Regions from separate parts of the Stenotrophomonas sp. YJH_SMC_81 genome, predicted to be linked through region 2. Evidence: riboswitches for the same ligand, from Rfam matches in the RefSeq annotation. Region 2 holds a riboswitch; the other holds the start of a gene.
What was found. A riboswitch is a leader RNA that binds a small molecule or an ion and turns the genes downstream of it on or off. The one in region 2 is predicted to bind glycine.
Positions count from the first base shown of each region.

Region 1: another riboswitch for glycine. It lies ahead of gcvP (aminomethyl-transferring glycine dehydrogenase); the one in region 2 lies ahead of AC5P8U_RS04655 (trimeric intracellular cation channel family protein).

Region 1 is NZ_JCAFUB010000001.1:530,261-540,859, forward strand. Features, by position in the region: gene AC5P8U_RS02465 (M2 family metallopeptidase) at 1-49, shown strand, start outside; gene AC5P8U_RS02470 (hypothetical protein) at 132-524, opposite strand; gene AC5P8U_RS02475 (siderophore-interacting protein) at 593-1,489, opposite strand; gene AC5P8U_RS02480 (multidrug effflux MFS transporter) at 1,631-2,857, opposite strand; glycine riboswitch at 3,157-3,259, shown strand; gene gcvP (aminomethyl-transferring glycine dehydrogenase) at 3,322-6,189, shown strand; gene AC5P8U_RS02490 (VOC family protein) at 6,283-6,693, opposite strand; gene AC5P8U_RS02495 (amino acid permease) at 6,880-8,247, opposite strand; gene AC5P8U_RS02500 (helix-turn-helix transcriptional regulator) at 8,330-9,052, opposite strand; gene AC5P8U_RS02505 (catalase) at 9,167-10,599, shown strand, end outside.
Region 2 is NZ_JCAFUB010000002.1:226,135-236,733, reverse strand. Features, by position in the region: gene AC5P8U_RS04690 (primosomal protein N') at 1-143, shown strand, start outside; gene AC5P8U_RS04685 (glutathione S-transferase family protein) at 226-846, opposite strand; gene AC5P8U_RS04680 (NYN domain-containing protein) at 980-1,759, opposite strand; gene AC5P8U_RS04675 (NAD(P)/FAD-dependent oxidoreductase) at 1,883-3,163, shown strand; gene AC5P8U_RS04670 (hypothetical protein) at 3,244-3,696, opposite strand; gene AC5P8U_RS04665 (nuclear transport factor 2 family protein) at 3,700-4,131, opposite strand; gene AC5P8U_RS04660 (GIY-YIG nuclease family protein) at 4,203-4,469, opposite strand; glycine riboswitch at 4,510-4,599, shown strand; glycine riboswitch at 4,613-4,716, shown strand; gene AC5P8U_RS04655 (trimeric intracellular cation channel family protein) at 4,801-5,418, shown strand; gene AC5P8U_RS04650 (3-deoxy-7-phosphoheptulonate synthase) at 5,625-6,698, opposite strand; gene AC5P8U_RS04645 (hypothetical protein) at 6,994-7,251, opposite strand; gene AC5P8U_RS04640 (DNA alkylation repair protein) at 7,437-8,177, opposite strand; gene AC5P8U_RS04635 (MarR family winged helix-turn-helix transcriptional regulator) at 8,174-8,674, opposite strand; gene AC5P8U_RS04630 (sensor histidine kinase) at 8,746-10,044, opposite strand; gene AC5P8U_RS04625 (response regulator) at 10,077-10,599, opposite strand, start outside.

The DNA.
Region 1 (10,599 bases), on a different contig from region 2:
AGGCCAGATGTGTGGCTGGCAGGCCAACGCGGCCCCGGCGGCGAAATGAGAAAAGGGGCGGATCCGCAAGGATCCGCCCCTTCTCCGTGTTGTAGAGCCGAGCCATGCTCGGCTCTACAGATTCGGCGCGATCAGCTGTCCTTCTTCGCCGCCATCGCCGCGGCCAGTTCCGCCTTGAATTCCTCGAAGGTCTGGCCCTTCTCTTTCGCTTCGGCGTGCGCGGCGTCGCGCAGCGCATCGGAGTACATCAGGCGCACCGGCGTGCCGTTGCGCTCGTGCAGTTCACCGGCCTGCATGATCAGCGCCAGTACCTGTGCGGCGGAGTCACTGTGGCCGGCGATACGGCCGTCCATGCCCAGCACCCATTCGCCGTCGCGGCGCACGACACCGGCCAGCAGGGTGCGCTGCGCGTCGCGCAGTTCGGCATGCGGCTCCACCGGCGAGGCCTGGGCAGCGGCCTTGTTGGCGGCCTGCTTTTCCTGGCGACGGCGCTGGTCGCGGCGGGTCTTGGAGCTGGTGGACATGGTGCAATACCGCTGCGAGGGGGGCGCAAGGATAGCGCACCCCACCCGCCACGCCGCTTCACACCCCCTCAATCCAGCACTTTGCCGTGCCGCCAGTAGCCCATGAAGCTGATCGCGCGGCGATCCAGCCCGCAGTCGCGGACCAGATGACGACGGATCGCCATCACCGCCGCTGCCTCGCCTGCCACCCAGGCATACAGCGGCCCGACCACGCGGGTATCGGCCTGTTCCCAGAGGATCTGCGTATCGACGTCGATCTCCTCCGGCGCATCGCCGGCAGCCACGCCCGAGGCCGCTGCCAGCCGCGCCTGCACCGCCTGCAACAGAGGCGCCCCGTACGCCGCGCGCCCGCGCGGCAGCCAGACCAGCTCGGCGGAAGCCGGTGCCTTCAGCGGCACCGCGTCGCCGGCCTGCGCCACTTCCAGCAGCGCCAGCGTACGCGGCGGATCCACCATGGCCGCCAGTTCCTCAAGAATGCCGGCCACCGCCGGTAACGCGGTTTCATCGGCCACCAGCAGCACCTGGCCGACGCCGGCCGGCGGCTTCCATTCCCAACCTTCGCTGCTGTCGGCACAGTCGGCATCGGGAGCCAGCAACACCACACGGTCGCCGGGGCGTGCATGGATGGCCCAGCGCGAGGCCGGCCCGGTCTCGCCATGCAGCACGAAATCAACATCGACTTCGCCCAGCTCTGCACGCAGCTGGCGGATGGTATAGGTGCGCATCGGCGGGCGCTGATCGTCCGGCAGCGCCCGGTAGCGGGGATACCAGTCCTCGCCGCTGGGCACCTGTGGCAGGTCCTGCCCGGGCAAGGGGAAGAATACCTTGATGCGCTGGTCCGGGCCTTCGGTCTTCATCCGCGCCACGTCGGCGCCGGTGAACACCATGCGGTCCAGGGAAGGGGAAAGAACGCGGCGCTCCTTCAGCGCCACCTCGAACAGGCGGTAGGTCTGCTGCGCAGCCATGGCGAAACCTCATGCAACGACATTGGGTCGGCTGGCTGTCGTGCACCCACGCACCGGCTGGCTGGAATGCCCAGCCTAGTCCGGCCGTTCCCTGCCGCAAGTGTTTCGGGCATCGCGGCCCACCCTACCCCTGCGCGCTGCTCAGTGACCCGTGCAGGCTGCCTGCGCCGCGCGCTCGCGCTGGTGTTCCCAGTACCAGAACACGAAACCGGCGCCGAAGAACGCCGCCTGGCCCAGTGCCAAGTGCAGCGGGCTGCCGCTCAGCAGTGGTGACACCACGCCGGCCACCACGGTGCTGATCATCAGCTGCACGAAGGCCTGCAGCGACGAGGCCAGGCCGCGCTGATGCGGGTACATGTCCAGCACCGCCAGCGCCAGGATCGGGAAGATCAGCGCCATGCCCATGCCACCCAGGAAGATCGGCAGTACCGCCCATGGCAGCACGAACTGTGGCGACAGCACCACGTAGCCAACGTTCAACAGCACTGACAATGCGCACAGGCCGAAACCAATGGAGACCTGGCGGGTGGGCGTGGTGTGCCCGGCCATGCGCCCGGACAGGAATGAGCCGGTGGTCATGCCGCCGATGGTCGGGATGAACAACCAGGCGAAACCGCCCTCGCCCAGGTGCAGGTGCTGCATCACGAACACCGGCGCCGAGGAGATGTACAGGAAGATTCCACCAAAGCCGATGCTGCCGGCCAGCGCCAGGCGCAGGAAGCGTGGATTGAAACCGATGCGCACGTAATCACGCAGCAGCACGCGCGGCGACAACGGCACGCGCGCTTCGACGGGATGGGTCTCGGGCAGGTAGCGTGCAGTGGCCGCCAGCAGGACCAGCCCGAACACCACCAGGAACCAGAAGATCAGCGGCCACCCCGCGCCACTGAGCAGGATCCAGCCACCGATGATCGGCGCGATGGCCGGGGCGATGCCGAACAGCATGGACACCTGGCTCATCAGCCGCTGCGCGTCATGGCCGTGGTACAGATCGCGGATCACCGCGCGGCCGACGATCATGCCGACACCCGCCGACAGGCCCTGCAGCGCACGGAACGCCAGCAGCGTGGTCAGGTCGGTGGACAGTGCGCAGCCCACCGAGGCGCCGACGAACACCACCAGGCCACCGAGGATCACCCGCTTGCGGCCCCAGGCGTCGGACAGCGGACCGTGCGCCAGGCTCATCAGGCCGTAGAACAGCAGGTAGACGCTGATGGTCTGCTGCACCGCCACCTCGTCCACCGCCAGGCGCTGGGCCAGCTGCGGGAAGGCCGGGAAGATGGTGTCGATCGAGAACGGGCCGAACATGGCCAGGCCGGCAAGCAGCAGGGCCATGCGGCGGGTGGAGGGAGCAACAGCGGCGGTCATGGGAAAGGCGTCCGGCAGGGCCATGCGCGGCACGCACGGCGGGCGCCGGTCCCTGTCTGCAGGGAGGGCGCCAGATGAATTCGGGTATCTGGCCATCATAGGTGGGGATTGCGCCTGATGCCATGCAGCGATGCACAAAACGCACGTCCGGGCCATCGGCCATTCAGGCGCAGCGGCCAGGCCCGTAGACGGCCAGCGGGCCCGCAACGGGCTATAATCGGCGGGCAACACGGTGGGAGAAGCGGAACACCGCTGCCGAAGGCGCAACGCCCGTAATCGCTCAGGCCCGATACCACCCGTAACAGAACTCTGGAGAGACCGGTTCGATCCGGCGCCGAAGGGGCACGAAGCTGCGGTTTTCCGCGCTTCCAAACTCTCAGGCAAAAGGACAGAGGGGCGCCCCGCAGACCGCCGACCGGCGGCTTGTGCCCGTGCGTGTGCCCTTTCCTGACGGATCCTTCGCCATGTCCCAGAACACCCCTTCCCTGCGTGAGCTCGAGCACCACAATGCGTTCGTCGAGCGCCACATCGGCCCCAACGATGCCGAGATCGCGCAGATGCTCGACGTCGTCGGCCACGCGTCGCTGGATGCGATGACCGATGCCATCGTGCCGGCCAAGATCAAGTCGCCGGCGCCGCTGGCGCTGCCGGAGTCGATGACCGAAGTGCAGGCACTGGCGAAGATCCGCGCGATCGCCGACAAGAACACCGTGCTGCGCAGCTTCATCGGCCAGGGCTACTACGGTACCCACACCCCGAACGTGATCCTGCGCAACATCCTGGAAAACCCGGCCTGGTACACCGCTTACACCCCGTACCAGGCCGAGATCTCGCAGGGCCGCATGGAAGCGCTGATCAACTTCCAGACCCTGTGCGCCGACCTCACCGGCATGGAGATCGCCAACGCCTCGCTGCTGGACGAAGCCACTGCCGCCGCCGAAGCGATGACCCTGGCCAAGCGTTCGGCCAAGTCGAAGTCGGACACCTTCTTCGTGCACGACGCCGTGCACCCGCAGACCCTGGAACTGCTGCGCACCCGCGCAGAACCGATGGGCATCGTGCTGCGCGTCGGCACCCCCGCCGAAGCACTGGAAGCGGAAGCCTTCGGCCTGCTGCTGCAGTACCCGGACACCTTCGGCCAGATCGGCGATTACAAGGCCCTGGTCGAGGCCGTGCACGCACGCGGCGGCTTGGTGGCCGTGGCCACCGACCTGCTGGCGCTGACCCTGCTGGCCGCACCGGGCGAATGGGGCGCGGACATCGTGGTCGGCAACAGCCAGCGTTTCGGCGTGCCGTTCGGCTTCGGCGGCCCGCACGCCGCGTTCATGGCCTGCCGTGACGCCTACAAGCGCTCGATGCCGGGCCGCCTGATCGGTGTCTCCATCGATGCCCAGGGCAACCCGGCCTATCGCCTGACCCTGCAGACCCGTGAGCAGCACATCCGCCGCGAGAAGGCGACGTCGAACATCTGTACCGCACAGGTGCTGCTGGCGGTGATGGCCTCGATGTATGCGGTCTACCACGGTCCGGAAGGCCTGACCCGCATCGCCCGGCGCACCCACCGCCTGGCTTCGATCCTGGCTGCGGCACTGCGCAACGCCGGCGTGCAGGTCGGTGGCGACTTCTTCGACACCCTGCACATCACCGGCGTGCATGCCGATGAGATCCACGCCAAGGCACGCGCCGCCGGTTACAACCTGCGCGCGATCGACAGCGACTCGGTCGGCATCAGCCTGGACGAGACCGCCACCCGCGCCGACGTGGTCGCGCTGGCCACCGTGTTCGGCGCGCAGGCTGACGTCGAGGCGCTGGACGCCAGCACCGCCGACGCGCTGCCGGCCGGCCTGCTGCGCCAGTCCGCGTTCCTGACCCACCCGGTGTTCAACACCCACCACAGCGAGCACGAACTGCTGCGCTACCTGCGTTCGCTGGCCGACAAGGACCTGGCGATGGACCGCACGATGATCCCGCTGGGCTCGTGCACCATGAAGCTCAACGCCACCGCCGAGATGATCCCGGTGACCTGGCCGGAGTTCTCGCAGATCCACCCGCTGGTGCCGGCCGACCAGGCGCTGGGCTACAAGGAACTGATCGACACGCTGGAAGCGATGCTGGTCGAATGCACCGGCTACGACGCGGTCAGCCTGCAGCCGAACTCCGGCGCGCAGGGCGAGTACGCCGGCCTGCTGGCGATCCGTGCCTACCACCGCTCGCGCGGCGAAGGCCACCGCGACATCTGCCTGATCCCGGACTCGGCACACGGCACCAACCCGGCCTCGGCGCAGATGTGCGGCATGAAGGTCGTGGTGACCAAGACCGATGCCAACGGCAACGTCGACGTCGAGGACATCCGCCTCAACGCCGAGAAGTACAGCGACCGCCTGGCCGCGATCATGATGACCTACCCGTCCACGCACGGCGTGTTCGAGGAAGAGGTGGTCGAGATCTGCGAGATCATCCACAAGCACGGCGGCCAGGTGTACACCGACGGCGCCAACATGAACGCCCTGGTCGGCGTGGCCAAGCCGGGCAAGTGGGGTTCGGACGTTTCGCACCTGAACCTGCACAAGACCTTCTGCATCCCGCACGGCGGTGGTGGCCCGGGCGTGGGCCCGTGCGCGGTCAAGGAGCACCTGGCCCCGTTCCTGCCGGGCAAGCTGGGTGACAACGGCCCGGTCGGCATGGTCAGCGCGGCCAGCTTCGGCAGTGCTTCGATCCTGCCGATCAGCTGGATGTACATCGCGATGATGGGCCGTGAAGGCCTGCGCAAGGCCACCCAGGTCGCGCAGCTCAACGCCAACTACATTGCCAAGCGCCTGGCTCCGCACTTCAAGACCCTGTACACCGGCCGTAACGGCCTGGTGGCGCACGAGTGCATCCTGGACGTGCGCCCGCTGGAGAAGACCAGCGGCATCGGTGCCGAGGACGTCGCCAAGCGCCTGATCGACTTCGGCTTCCACGCCCCGACCCTGAGCTTCCCGGTCGCGGGCACGCTGATGGTCGAGCCAACCGAGAGCGAGTCGCTGCACGAGCTGGATCGCTTCATCAACGCGATGATCCAGATCCGAGAGGAAATCAGCGCGATCGAAGACGGCCGCCTGGACCGCGAGGACAACCCGCTGAAGAACGCGCCGCACACCGCCACCGCGGTGACCGCCAGCGAGTGGACCCACGCCTACCCGCGCGAACTGGCCGCCTTCCCGCTGGCCAGCCTGAAGCAGAGCAAGTACTGGCCGCCGGTGGCACGCGTCGACAACGTGTACGGTGACAAGAACGTGATGTGCGCCTGCATCCCGGTCGATGCCTACAAGGATGATGAAGTCGAGGCTTGATTCCTCACTGCATCGATAAAGAAAAACGGCCCGCGCAAGCGGGCCGTTTTCATGAGGGCGTGTGAACCAGGGTCCACACCCACAGTTACCCGATCACGGGTCCGGCATCTGTCCCAGGCTCAACTGCCACGATACGCCGAAGCGGTCCTGCACCCAGCCATAGCGGTTGCTGAAGTCGTAATCACCCACCGGCATCAACCAATGGCCGCCCTCGCCCAGCACGCGTGCCGCACGCTCGAACTGCTCGGCACCGGAACACTCGACGAACAGCGAGATCGACGGGCTGAAGGTGAAGTCGTGCACATCCAGGCTGTCGAAGCACAGGTAATGGGTGCCACCGAGCAGGAAGATGGCCTGGCGGACCTGTCCGGGTACGCCGGCGCCGGCCCCCTCGGGGTGGCGTTGCAGGGCCAGCAGGCGGAAATCGGCAAAGGCTTCGGCGTACAGGGCCAGCGCGGCCTCGGCCTGGCCGGTGAACATCAGGAAGGGACGGCTGCGCAGCATGCGGTACTCCTGGTCGACGGGCCGCTGGCGGCCCACACGATCAGGATGGCACGGCGGATGTATGCCGGCTGTAGAGCCGAGCCCGCGCTCGGCTGGCGACTACGCGAACAGCAGCCGACCACAGGGTCGGCTCTACAGAAACTACAGCAACCGCAGCCGACCGTAGGGTCGGCTCTACAGCTTCAGTCACGCCTCGCGCATGCGCCGGGCGATGGCGCTGCCGGCGGCGATGGTGGCGGTCAGCGCCACCATCGACAGGAACTGCAGGCGGGTGTGCGCCTCGCTCAGCAGCAGGCCGAAGATCAGCGCCAGGATCGCCAGCGCGCAGCAGGTCAGCCACGGGAAACCGGCCATGCGGAACGGCAGCCGGGTACCCAGGCGATCGGCGCGGCGGCGCAGTACCAGCTGCGAAACCAGCGACAGCGTCCACACCAGCAGGCAGGTGGAACCGACGATGTTCAGCAGCACCGGCAGCACCCGGTCCGGGAACAGCAGTTCCATCACCGTGGCCGCAAAGCCGAACAGCACGCTGGCCAGCACGGCGATGACCGGCACCTGCCGCGGATCGGTCCAGCCCAGCACGGCCGGTGCTTCGCGGCGCTGCGCGAGCGAATACATCATGCGCGAGGCGCCGTAGAGGTTGGCATTGAGTGCCGACAGCAGCGCGATCACCGCGATCAGGGTGATCGCAGTGCCGGCGCCCGGAATGCGCGCTATGTCCAGCACGGCGGCGAACGGCGACTTCAGTGCTTCGCTGGTCCAGGGCACCACGGCGATGATCACGCTCAGCGAGCCGATGTAGAACACCAGGATGCGCCAGGCCACGGTACGGATGGCACGGGCGATGCTGCGTTCGGGATCTTCGGTTTCGGCCGCCGCAACGGCGACGATTTCGGTGCCGCCGAAGGCAAAAACGACAACCAGCAGCGCCGCACCGATCCCGGCCAGGCCCTTCGGTGCGAAACCGCCGTGTCCGGTGAAGTTGCTCAGGCCAGGTGAGGTGACCTGCGGCAGCCAGCCCATCAGCAGTGCCACGCCGATGGCAATGAAGGCCAGGATCGCCGCCACTTTCAGGATGGCGAACCAGAATTCGAACTCGCCGAAGTTCTTCACCCCGAGCAGGTTGATCGCAGTGAAGAACAGCATGAAGGCCAACGCAGCCATCGGCACCGGCACCACCGGCCAGACCGTGGCAAGCAACCCGGCCGCACCGACCGCCTCGGCGGCGATCACGATCACCAGCTGCACCCACCACAACCAGCCGACCGTGGCGCCAGCGGTGGCGCCCATGGCATCGGCGGCGTACACCGAGAACGCGCCGCTGGTCGGTTTGGCCGCCGCCATCTCGCCCAGTGCGTTCATCACGATGATCACCAGCGCGCCAGCGACCAGATACGAGACCAGAACGGCCGGACCGGCCGCCTGCACACCCACGCCCGAGCCGAGGAACAGGCCGGCGCCGATGGCACTGCCCAGGCCCATCATGATCAGCTGGCGGGGCTTGAGCGAATGTCCGAGGCGGGACGACGAAGCGGTCGGAATCGAATTGGGCATCGGCGGGGCTGGCGGCGGGCTACAGGGGCGACACCTTACCCTGTCCCAGGCCCGCGGGGATAGGCACAGCGCAGCAGGGGGCTCAGGCCAGTGCGGGCTCGCCGACGTTGCCGCCGATCCGGGCGCGATAGGCGCGCGGCGAGAAACCGGTTTCAGCCTTGAACTTGCGGGTGAAGGCGCTCTGGTCGCTGAAACCGCAGGCCTGCCCGATGCAGGCAATGCTGTCGTCGCCATGCAGCAAGTGCATGGCCATCTGGATCCGCAGCCGGGTCAGCACCTGCTGCGGGGTCATCTGGAACACCTTGCGGAAACTGCGCTCCAGCTTGGACAGCGAAAAGCCGGTGATGTCCAGCAGGGTCTGCATGCGCACGTTCTCGGCGTAGTGCGCGTTGAGGTGGGCCAGGGCCAGCCGCAGCTGCTCGTACTGGGCGCCCAGGCTGTCCTTCTGGCCCAGGTCGCGGGAAATGCCGATCAGGCCCTCGATGGCGCCATCGACCAGCAACGGGCGCTTGCAGGTCAGGCACCAGCCCGGTTCGCGGTTGGCGAACAGGTGCAGCTCCATCAGGTTCTCGATCACCTCGCCGGACAGCACGCGGGCGTCCTGGTCGACATAGTCCGCGCTGAGGCCGGTCGGGTAGATCTCGGCCGCTGTGCGCCCGATCACGTCCTTGCGCGCGCGCAGGCCCAGCCGTCGCAGCATGGTCTGGTTGACGTGGGTGTACCGCCCCTGGCGGTCCTTGATGAAGAACAGCACGTCCGGGATGGCGTCGAACAGGGCTTCGATGTCGGCGGGCTCGACTCGCATGGGGCAAGCATACCCGAGCCTGCTTTTGCCCGTACGTTCACCTTTGCCGGACCTGGGTTTAACGGGTTCGGTTCCAGTGTCGTGGTTCCCTTGATGATCCGGAGCCTCCCCCCCATGGCCGCCAGCAAGCCGACCGGCAAGCGCGCAACCGAAAACCACCCCCGCGGCAACGGCGATGAACTGCACCCGCGCGCCGGCGGCAGCCACCCGGCGATGACCACCGATCAGGGCATCCCGGTGGCAGACAACCAGAACTCCCTGCGGCAGGGACCTCGAGGACCCACGCTGCTGGAAGACTTCATCCTTCGCGAGAAGATCACCCACTTCGATCACGAACGCATTCCCGAGCGCATCGTGCACGCACGTGGCAGCGCGGCACATGGCTACTTCGAGTTGACCCGGTCTCTGGCCACCCACACCCGGGCGCGCATCCTGACCGAGGTAGGCGTGAAGACGCCCGTGTTCACCCGCTTCTCGACCGTGGCCGGTGGCGCAGGGTCGGTGGACACTCCGCGCGACGTGCGCGGCTTCGCGGTCAAGTTCTATACCAAGGAAGGCAACTGGGATCTGGTCGGCAACAACATCCCGGTGTTCTTCATCCAGGACGCCATGAAATTCCCGGACCTGGTGCATGCGGTGAAGATGGAACCGGACCGTGCGTTCCCGCAGGCGGCTTCGGCCCATGACACCTTCTGGGACTTCATTTCGCTGATGCCCGAGTCGATGCACATGATCATGTGGGCGATGAGCGACCGCGCCATTCCGCGTTCGCTGCGCATGATCGAAGGCTTCGGGGTGCACAGCTTCCGCCTGCTGAACGAGGCGGGCGAGTCGACGTTCGTCAAATTCCACTGGCGACCCAAGCTGGGCATCCAGTCAACGGTCTGGGACGAAGCGTTGAAACTGCAATCGGCTGACAATGACTTCCATCGCCGTGACCTGTTCGAGGCCATCCAGCGCGGTGATTTCCCCGAGTGGGAACTGGCGGTGCAGCTGTTCACCGAAGAAGAAGCCGACGCGTTCCCGTTCGATCACCTGGACCCGACCAAGATCATTCCCGAATCGCTTGTGCCGCTGCAGGTGATCGGGCGGATGGTGCTGGACCGCTGGCCCGACAACTTCTTCGCCGAGACCGAACAGGTGGCGTTCTGCCCGGCCAACGTGCCGCCGGGTATCGACTTCAGCAACGATCCACTGCTGCAGGGCCGCCTGTTCTCCTACCTGGACACCCAGCTGCTGCGGCTTGGCGGCCCGAACTTCCATCAGATCCCGGTGAATGCCCCGAAGTGCCCGTTCGCCAATCACCAGCGCGACGGCCACATGCAGATGCAGGTGCCCAAGGGCCGCGTCGCCTATGATCCCAGCTCGCTGCAGGAGGACTCGCCGCGCGAGACGCCCGCAGGTTTCCGCAGCCATGCCAGCGCCGACGATGGCCGCAAGGGCCGCACCCGCGCGGAGAGCTTCGCCGACCACTACAGCCAGGCCCGCATGTTCTTCCGTAGCCTTGAGAAGCCGGAACAGGCGCATCTGGCATCGGCACTCGTGTT
Region 2 (10,599 bases):
AGCGCACACAGCTGCTGCTGTCGGCGCCGCAGCGGCCACCCTTGCATGGCGTGCTCGCGCAGCTGGTGCCGCAGCTTTATGCGCTGCCGGAAGCGCGCAAGGTGCGCTGGTCGCTGGATGTGGATCCAACGGACCTGTATTGATCCCGTAGAGCACTGCCGAGCATGGCTCGGCACTACCTTAGAGCCGAGCCGTGCTCGGCTGCGTTTCAGTACCGGGCAGTGCTTACGTCAGCGGCGACATCACGCCGCGCTGGTAGGCCGGCCGCTCGCGCAGGCGCGCATACCAATCCGCCAGGTGCGGAAGCTCCGGTCGCTGGATCGGCAGTTCGAACCAGGCATAGACCAGCGAGCCCAGCGGGATGTCGCCCATCGCGAACGTCTCGCCCGACAGCCACGGCTGCCTGGCCAGGGTGGCGTCGGCCATCGCCAGGTAGTCACCGGCGCGCACGATGGCGGCATTGATCCGCGCTTCGTCGCGGTCGGCCGGCGCGGTGCGCATGATGCCCCAGACCAGGTCGCTGTACAGCGGCGCCATCCGCGAAGTGCTCCAGTCCATCCACTTCTCGGCCTGGGCGCGTTCCATCGGGTCCTCGGCGTACAGGGTGCCCAGCGCGTAGCGGGCGCTCAGGTAGCGCACGATGGCGTTCGATTCCCACAGCGGCAGGCCGTGGTCTTCGATCACCGGCACCAGGCCGTTGGGATTCATCGCCTGGTACTCCGGCGTCTGCGTGCCGCCGTGGCTGCCACCGACCTCGATGGATTCGTACGGCAGGCCGATTTCCTCAGCACACCACAGCACCTTGCGGACGTTGCTGGAATTGCGGCGGCCCCAGATCTTCAACATGCGGGTTTCCTTTGCTGGCAATGCGAGCGGCAACGATACGCCTGATCGTTACGGGTGTGTGCGTGCCGGATGCGGGATCTTGCGTCTGTAGCATGCCGGCCAGCGGCCGGCACTACCGGTTCTTTTGCCGGCACTACCGGTTCTTTTTTGGCAGCGCGCGCACGTAGGAGGACTTGCCATCCTTCTTCAGCTCGAACAGGCCGATCGCCGCCAGCAGGTCGCTGAGCTTGCCGTAGCCATAGTTGCGCGGATCGAACGAAGCCTGGTTGCCGATCTGGCTGCCGACCGGGCCGAGGTGCGACCAGCCATCCTCACCCTCGGCCGCGGACACCGCACGGCGCAGCATCTTCACCAGCCGGGTGTCACTGCGCATTTCCGCACCGCTCTTGCGCGGACGCGCATCGTCGTTGGCCACCGGCTCGTTCGAGGCCTGCTCGCTGGACGCCTGTTCGGCATCCGGCACGCTGGCATGGGTCTGGCCCAGTGCCTCCAGGTAGGTGAACTTCGAGCACGCATTGACGAATGGCTCGGGCGTCTTCTTCTCGCCGAAGCCATATACCTTCACGCCATCGGTCAGCAGGCGCATCACCATCGGGGTGAAGTCCGCATCGCTGGAGACGATGGCGAAGCCATCAAGGTTGCGCGCGTACAGCAGATCCATGGCATCGATCACCATCGCCATGTCCGAAGCGTTCTTGCCCTTGCTGTAGGCGAACTGCTGGATCGGGCGGATCGCATACTCATGCAGCACCGCTTCCCACCCCTTCAGTCGCGGGCTCTTCCAGTTGCCGTAGGCACGGCGCACGTTGGCCACGCCGTAGCGGGCGACTTCCGCCAGGACCTCGTCGATCTTCGAGGCCGGCGCATTGTCAGCGTCGATCAACAGGGCGATGCGCTTTTCCGGTTCGCTCATGGGCTCCTCACGGGCCGTTGCCTGAACCCGAGTATCGCCGATCCGGGCCGGCGCTGACGTGACAGGTGGCCGCCGTGCGAAGATGCCAGGCGCTTCCCCCGATGCCCCCACTGGAGTGAGTCGATGAGTCGCGAACGCGTTCCCCACCTGGTCGTTGTCGGCGGCGGTTTTGCCGGTCTCTGGGCCACCCGTGCCCTGGCCCGCGAGCGCATACGCATCACCCTGGTCGATCGCCGCAACCATCACCTGTTCCAGCCGCTGTTGTACCAGGTGGCCACCGCCGGCCTGTCCGCGCCGGATATCGCCGCACCGCTGCGCCACATCCTCGGCCACCAGCGCAATGTGGAAGTCCGCCTCGGCGAAGTGGTGGCCATCGACAAGCAGGCGCGGCAGATCCGCATGGCCGATGGCAGCACGCTGGACTACGACAGCCTGCTGCTGGCCACCGGCGCCACCCACGCCTACTTCGGCAACGATCAGTGGGCCGATGATGCGCCCGGCCTGAAGACGCTGGACGATGCCATCGCGCTGCGCCGCAAGCTGCTGCTGGCGTTCGAACGCGCCGAGGCTGAACCGGATCCGGCGAAGAAGGCGGCGTGGCTGAGTTTCGCCATCGTCGGTGGTGGTCCCACCGGTGTCGAACTGGCCGGCACCCTGGCCGAGATCGCGCGCCACACGCTGCGCAACGAATTCCGCCACATCGACCCGGCCAGCGCCAGGGTGCGGCTGGTCGAGGCTGGGCCCCGCGTGCTGTCCTCGTTCCCGGATGTGCTTTCGCTGAAGGCGCGCCGCCAACTGGAAAAGCTGGGGGTGGAAGTGCTGACCGGTACCCCGGTGAGCGACATCGACAGCCAGGGCTTCAAGCTCGGCGAACAGTTCGTACCGGCGCGCACCGTGGTCTGGGCCGCCGGCGTGGCCGCTTCACCGCTGGCGCGCACGCTGGACGTGCCACTGGACCGCGCCGGACGCGTGCCGGTGCAACCGGACCTGACCCTGCCCGGTCACCCGGAGCTGTTCGTGGCCGGCGACCTGGCCGCACTGAGCCAAGCCGACGGCAAGCCGGTACCCGGGGTGGCACCGGCCGCCAAGCAGATGGGCAAGTACGTGGCCGAGGTGATCCGCGCGCGCCTGCACGGCAAGCCCGAGCCCGGCCCGTTCAAGTACGCCGACTACGGCAACCTGGCCACCATCGGCCGCATGGCCGCGATCGTGCACCTGGGCCGGCTGCAGCTTTCCGGCGTGCTGGCCTGGTGGTTCTGGCTGGCCGCGCACGTGTTCTTCCTGATCGGCTTCCGCAACCGCATCGTGGTGCTGCTGAACTGGGCAGTCGCGTACTGGAGCTACCAGCGCAGTGCGCGGATCATCTTCGGTGATGATCAGGATGACCGGCGGCCGAGGCGGTAGGGCTGCACGCAACGGGGTCGGATCCCTTTCCACAGGAAAGGGCTCTGACCCGGTCAACACCCTCCACGCATGGCGTGGATCTACTGGTTCATCGGGCCACCGGACACCCGCCGTTTCGACCAGGTCCGGCAGAAGTCCTCCTTCCTCGCGGTGTCGGCAATCTGCGCGGCACTCCAATGCCGGGTGATCCAGATCGTCAGTGCGGTACTGCTGAGATGCCAGCGCAGCATGCCGCGCTGCGGTTGCCGCCACAGGTAGCGCCGGGCAATCCAGAAGGCCTCCCGCTCCACTTCAGGCACCTTCTTCATCGCGTCCTTGTCGAAGAACTGGGCGGTAAAGCGCCAGGGGTTCATCGGCTGGTATCCCGCCCGTGGCTCGCTGCTACACGCAGCCACACCACTGGGCGCACGGTCGGCCGGCTTCGGCCGACCGCCTGCCAATGCCAGCCCGAGCAGGTACAGCAGGCCAGGCAGCAGCGCGATGCCGGCGACCAGCACGACGACGGAGATCCATGCTTTGCCGGCGGCACGCATCGCTCACTGTGCCTTCGGCTTTGGATACCACAACGCGTTGACGATGACCCAGCGCTGGTCGAAGCGCCCCATGTGGAAGTAATCGACGAACCAGGGGGTCTCCAGCCGCACCGAGGCCGCGTTGCCGGTCACGTCCAGCACCGTGCAGAGACGATCCCATTGATCCTTCGGGGTCTTCAACGCGCCCTGCTTCGTCAGCGAGACCAGTTCTTCCTTCGACATCCGGCGCAGGCCCAGGCGTTCGTCGGGTGTATCGCCGAGCACAGCGCGCTTGGCCAGGTCCGGATGCAGGGAGCGGGCGACGCGCTGCGGGTCGGCCTCCAGCTGGCCGTCGACGTAGTCGTGGCAGGTGGCTTCGATGGCCGCGAGGGTGGCCGGGTCGGCGGCAGGGCTCGTTGCTGCGGAAAGAGCGAACAGCAGGGCGATCGTGGACATCCGGGTCTCCAGCTCTGGGCGCGGGGCGATCATCGCATGGGCCGGGTAGCCCATCCACGCGTGGCGTGGATCTACAGGACCGGCGCCTGCAGCCAGGCCAGCTTGCGTTCGCGGGGCTGCTGCTTGAGTTGCCACTCGGCGCGTGAGGCGGCGGCCCGGTCCGGGTATTCGCGCACGGCCAGCACGCGCAGCGGTGGCCGGGCCCGGGTGTAGCGCGCGCCCTTGCCGGCCTGGTGGGCGGCGAAACGCGCGTCCACGTCGGTGCTGATGCCGGCGTAATAGCTGCCATCGCGGCATTCGAGCAGGTACAGGAACCACGGGCGGGCGGAAGGGGCCATGCCTGGATTATGCCGTGCTGCACTGCAGCGGATATACTGGCGCCCGAATGCAGGAGAGAGGCGCCGCGCTGGCGCCCGCCGAAGGCGCAGGCTCCCATGATCGCTCAGGCCGGTGGGCTGGAATCCCACCAACCATGCATTCGACTCGCCGAGCTGGAGAGAGGTCACCGGGCATGCCCGGGACGATCCGCCGAAGGGGCACGCGGCCAACGCCGCTGAACTCTCAGGCAAAAGGACAGCGGGAGCGGCACCGGTCATCGTCATCCCGTCATTGCGCAGGCAGTGGTGGCAGTTGCGCATGGCCGGCCCCACCGCGCCCGGAGCCTGTTCCATGCTGCTGTCCATCATCTACCTGATTGCCATTTCCGCCGAAGCCATGACCGGTGCACTGTCTGCCGGCCGCCGCCGCATGGACCTGTTCGGTGTGGTCATGATCGCCTGTGTCACTGCCCTCGGTGGTGGATCACTGCGCGACATCCTGCTCGGCCACTACCCGCTGGGCTGGGTGAAGCATCCCGAGTACCTGGGGTTCACCGTATGCGCGGCGCTGATCGCCACTTGGGTGGCACGCTGGATGCACCACTTCCGCCGCACCTTCCTGGCACTCGACGGACTGGGCCTGATCGCCTTCACCCTGATCGGCTGCTCGATCGCGCGGGAAGCCGGCCATGCGATGCCGATCGTGCTGATCGCCGGCATGCTGACCGGGGCGTTCGGCGGCGTGCTGCGCGACATCCTCTGCAACGAGGTGCCGCTGATCTTCCAGAAGGAGCTGTACGCGATCATCGCGCTGCTGACCGGCGCGGCGTATCTGTTGCTGCTGCAGTGGGGCGTGGCCGACGCCACCGCGATCCTGTGCTGCCTCGGCGGCGGCTTCGCGCTGCGCCTGATGGCGATCCACTACCGCTGGGAAATGCCGAAGTTCGTGTACCACGACGAAGTGCATTGAGGTTCGCGTTCGCCTGGGGTTCCATGCTGGGCGCGGATCGACTGCACCACCCCGGCGATGTACCTGGCGCTGTCGCTCATGCGCAGCGCCAGGCGCATCGCCGGTGCAGATGGGCCGGTCTCCAACTCCGGCCGGCCCTGATCGCGGCCGCACCCCCGCAGGCGCTGGCCGCCATCCACACACGTGCCGCCATCAGGCGGCTTCATTCACGCCGCTTCGGACACCTTCACTTCACGACGGGCACGCACGGCCGCAGCCAGTCGCTCCAGCACGGTCACGGTGGTGTCCCAGTCGATGCAGCCATCGGTGATGCTCTGCCCGTAGACCAGCGGCTGGCCTTCCACCAGTTCCTGGCGGCCCCCGACCAGATGGCTCTCGATCATCACGCCCACGATGCGCTGTTCGCCGTCTTCCATCTGAGCGGCGATGTCGTCGATCACCTTCGGCTGGTTCTCGGGGTTCTTCAGGCTGTTGGCATGGCTGGCATCGATCATCAGGCGCGCCGGCAGCTTGGCCTTGGCCAGCACCTGGCAGGCCTCAGCCACGCTGCCAGCGTCGTAGTTCGGTTGCTTGCCACCGCGCAGGATCACATGGCAATCCGGGTTGCCGGTGGTCGACACGATGGCAGTGCCACCCTGCTTGGTGACCGACAGGAAATGATGCGGGTTGGATGCCGCACCCACCGCGTCGGCGGCGATCTTCACGTTGCCATCGGTGCCGTTCTTGAAGCCGACGGGGCACGACAGCCCCGAAGCCAGCTCGCGATGCACCTGGCTTTCGGTGGTGCGTGCGCCGATCGCGCCCCATGCCACTAGGTCGGCGATGTACTGCGGCGAGATCACATCGAGGAATTCAACACCGGCCGGCAGGCCGAGCTTGTTGATGTCGCGCAGGAGGCCACGGGCGACGCGCAGGCCCTTGTCGATCCTGAAGCTGCCGTCCAGGTCCGGGTCGTTGATCAGGCCCTTCCAGCCCACCGTGGTGCGCGGCTTCTCGAAGTACACGCGCATGACGATTTCCAGCTCGCCAGCCAGCGCGTCGCGCAGCGGCTTCAGGCGCTGGGCGTACTCGATGGCGGCCTTCGGGTCGTGGATCGAGCACGGGCCCACCACCACCGCCAGGCGGTCGTCACGGCCGTGCAGGATCTGGTGCAGGGCCGCGCGCGAGGCGCTGACGGTGTCGGAAGCCTCATCGTCACAGGGCAGCATCGCCAGCAGCTGGGCGGGCGGTGTCAGCGGTTCGATGGTGCGGATACGCAGGTCGTCGGTGTGCGGGGGCATTGCAGGAGATCTCCGGAACGTTGGGGGTCCCCAGCGTGGCGGCATGAAAAAAGCCGCCAGGTTCGCTGGCGGCTTTCGGGAATGCGTCTGAAGCTTTCTTCAGGGTGAGCGCAGTCCTTCCTCCGCCAGTGGCTTCGGAAAGTAATACCAGTAAAAGCGGGTGGCGGCTGCGTTCATGGGATCTATTGATAGCACAGCTTTTGCGCAGTGCAAAATGTTTCATCCGCAACTGGGCGCGCGGTTCAGTGATGCGCCTGACCGCGCAGCCCACGCGGTGGCCGCCGTGCAAGGTCGCTCATCTTCCATGCACTTCCACGTCCAGCAGCAGGCCTTCGTGGATGTCGGCCCAGCGCTCCAGCACGCGGTCCAGCTCCTGCCGGGCCTCGTCCAGCTGCTCGGGATTGAGCAGGGAACGGGTGGTGTAGAGATCGGACACCAGCCGGCGCAGTACCGCTTCCGGGATGGCCACCGAGGGCCCTTCCATCTGCGGCAGCTGCAGTGCCGGCGTATCGCCCTGCGGGCCGTACAGCGTTACCTGGAGCGTGCTCTGCATGATCAACTTCCCTGCGGATGGACATGGGCAATGTCCTGTTTACCGCGTCCGGGTGACAGACGCATGTGCCGTGCGCCTCCGGAGGCGCTGTTACAAGGTGGCCAGAGCGGTGTAGAGCTCGATGAGGGTGTAGGACATGGAAGGCCTTCCTTGAGGTTGATGAGGTTGCCGGCCAGCGGCCGGCACTACCGCAACGAGCGCATGGCGCGTTTGCGGATGTAGGCATTGGCATCGCCAGGGTGCTGCTGTTGCCATCGTGCGCACAGCTCACGCAGCCACTGCGGTTGAGTCTTGCCGGCATCGTTGAGCCAGTTCCCGACCGAGTCCTGCACGTAGCGCTCCGGGTCGTTGGCCATTGCTTCCAGCATCGGCAACGCGAGTTCTGGATGCTGCTTGAACAGCGCGATATGCGTGGACCACACGCCTCGTGGGCGCAGCGCTTCGCAGGCGAAGCGGCGCAGGTAAGGCGATGCTTCCTGCGTCCACACCTGCAGGTACTCAAGCGCCTGCAACGGTGCGGCAACGATGTCGCTGCGCAGCGCCAGCCATGCCCATTCGCGCACGCCGAAGTGCGGGTCGTCAGCCAGCGGACGCATCGCCCGCAGCTTGGCCGGCAGCGCCGCGCCGGCATCGCTGCCAATCAGGTAGCAGGCCCAGCCACGCACGGTGTCTGATGCGTGTGCCTGCCAGTGCGCGGGATCACCCTGGCCGGCTTCGTGCAGCAACCGCGCCGCCAGCGCCATGCGCTGGGTGATGCCCTTGCCGGAGGCGTCGCGCATACGTTGCAGCGCTTCCGGCTCGAGCACAGGTGCCACCCCCTGCAACAGCGCGGCGAAATCCACTGCCAGGCATTCGGCCAGATGCGTGGCAGCGGCACCACCGCTGTTGAGTGCACGCAGCCGTTCCGCGGGAATGGGCGTGCTCATGCGGCGGCTTCCCGCCCGGTGTCCGTGTGCTGCCAGACCTTGTGCAGCAGTTGTGACAGCTGCTGCCGTTCATCAGCATCCAGGCCGTTGAACAGGCCGCTGATCCATTGAGTGTGCCGCTCGAACAGCGACTCGGCCAAACGCTTGCCCGGTGCGGTCAACACGATCTGCAGACGACGGCCATCCTCGTCATCGCTGCGACGCTGCAGCAGGCCTTCGCGCTGCAGGCCATCGAGCAGGCCGCTGATGGTGGCCCGGGTCACGCCAGCGCGCTCGGCCAGCGCGTGCGGCGCCAGTGCGCCGCCGGCCCCGTGCAGCAGGAACAGCACGATGAAGCGACCCTCGCTGAGCCCGTGCGGTGCCAACCGTGCAGCGCAGTCGCGATCGATCGACGAGGACAACGAGAGCAGCTGGAAGCACAGGCGCAGCTGCGCGATGTTGGCGTGGCCGCGCCGCTGCGCTTCCTCCAGCAACGCCTGATGCTTGGCTTCGATCATCCTTTCCTCACTTCATGATTAGGCGCCTAATCATATGGAGGGGTGGCCAGTGGAAGCAAATCGGAGTTGACTCAGGAAGTGCGTCCCAGCAGCAGCCGCGCGATCAGCCCCCCGCCCTCGCGGTGCAACAGCTGAAGTTCGCCCGCGTGGCGCTTCGCCACGTTGGCAGCCACGGCCAGTCCAAGTCCGGCGCCCCCGGTGGCGCGGCTACGCGAGCCCTCGCTGCGCTGGAACGGTTGCAGCAGGCGTGCGCGATCGATCTCGGCGATGCCAGGGCCGCGGTCCATCACGTCCAGCTGCACTCCATCACCCGCCGTGGCGACCCACAGCTCCACGGCGCCCGCGTAGCGCTCGGCGTTGTCGATGAGATTGTCGACCGCGCGCCGGAGCAGCAGCGCATCGCCATGCCACGGCAACGTATCCGGGCCCTGAAGGGAAATGTCGACCCCGCGCAGCAGCGCCGCCTGCACGCAGTCCTCCAGCAGCGCTGAAAGATCCAGCATCCGCATCTGCAACGGCTGCAGCTCACCGCGTGCGTAGTCGAGCACCTGCTCGATCATCGTATCCATGCGCTCGATGTCTGCCACCATCCTGGCGGCCTGTGGCGCGGGAGCGAACTCCGCGCGCAGGCGCAGGCCGGTCAAGGGCGTGCGCAGGTCATGCGCCACGGCCGCCAGCATATGCGTCATGTCCCGTGCCTGGGCGCGCAGACGTTCGCGACCGGTGCTGATCGCTGTGGCCAGTACCTGCACTTCGCGTGGACCGTCATCAGGCAATGGCGTTTCGGCCTGCAGGTCGACCCGTGCGCTGGCTTCAGCCAGGCGTCGCAGCGGGCGCCCCAACCGGATCGACGCCCACGCCGCCAGAGGGGCCAGCAGGATCGCACCGCCCAGCAGGGCGAGCATCACCTGGCGGCGCCAGGCCGCCAGGTCACTGTGGTCGCTGCCGACCACCCGCCATCGGCCATCGGCTTGCCGCATCCCCAGTTCGAACGGCGGCCACTGCATGGCGGTCAGCAACGCGGCCTGCGATTTCAGCACGCCAGCACGAGCGGAGGCGTCCAGTACCGCGCCACCCTCGATGACCTGCACATCGGGCGCCCTGCCCTGCCCCGTCCACACCAGGCGTACATTTCTGGCCGGCAGGTCCATCTGCAGCGCCGCCAACTGGGTGAGCCAGTCACTGGCGCTGCCCCGGGGTGGCGCGTCCTGCGTCGACATATGCAATCCCAGTGGCGCCGGCGCCTGTTCCCCACGCAGCACCTGCATCGCATGGTCCAGCCGCATCGGTGGCGGCGCGGGCCGGGGCATCCACCCCACTACCGCAACGCTGACCAGGGTTGCCAGCAGCAGGCTGGCCAAGGCCAGCATCGCGATCCAGCGGGTGGTTGACCACCGGCTGCTCACAACACCCCTACCTCCGCGTTGAAGCGGTACCCTTCGCCACGCAGTGTCTGCACAAGGGCTTCAGCGCCGGACGCGGCCTGCCCGAGCTTGCGGCGCAGGCGGCTGATCGCAAGATCGACGGCACGGTCCACGCTGTCGCTGGCTTCGCCGCGACTCAACTGCAGCAGCTGTTCGCGCGCCAGCACCCGCCCGGGACGTTCAGCCAGTGCCAGCAGCAGAGAGAATTCACCGCGGCTCAGCACCAGTTCGGCGCCATCCGGCGCGAACAGGCGACGCTGGTCAGGCAGCAATCGCCAGCCATCAAACCGCAGCTCGCTGACCACCTGTGCGCGCAGCTTGTCCTGCCTGCGCAGCAGCGCGCGTACCCGCGCCAACAGCTCGCGCGGGTCAAACGGCTTGGCCAGGTAGTCGTCCGCGCCCATCTCCAGGCCGATCACGCGATCCGGCGCGGCCCCCATCGCCGACAGCATCAGGATCGGGATCGCCCGCGCCTGCAGCCGGCGGCATACCGACAGGCCA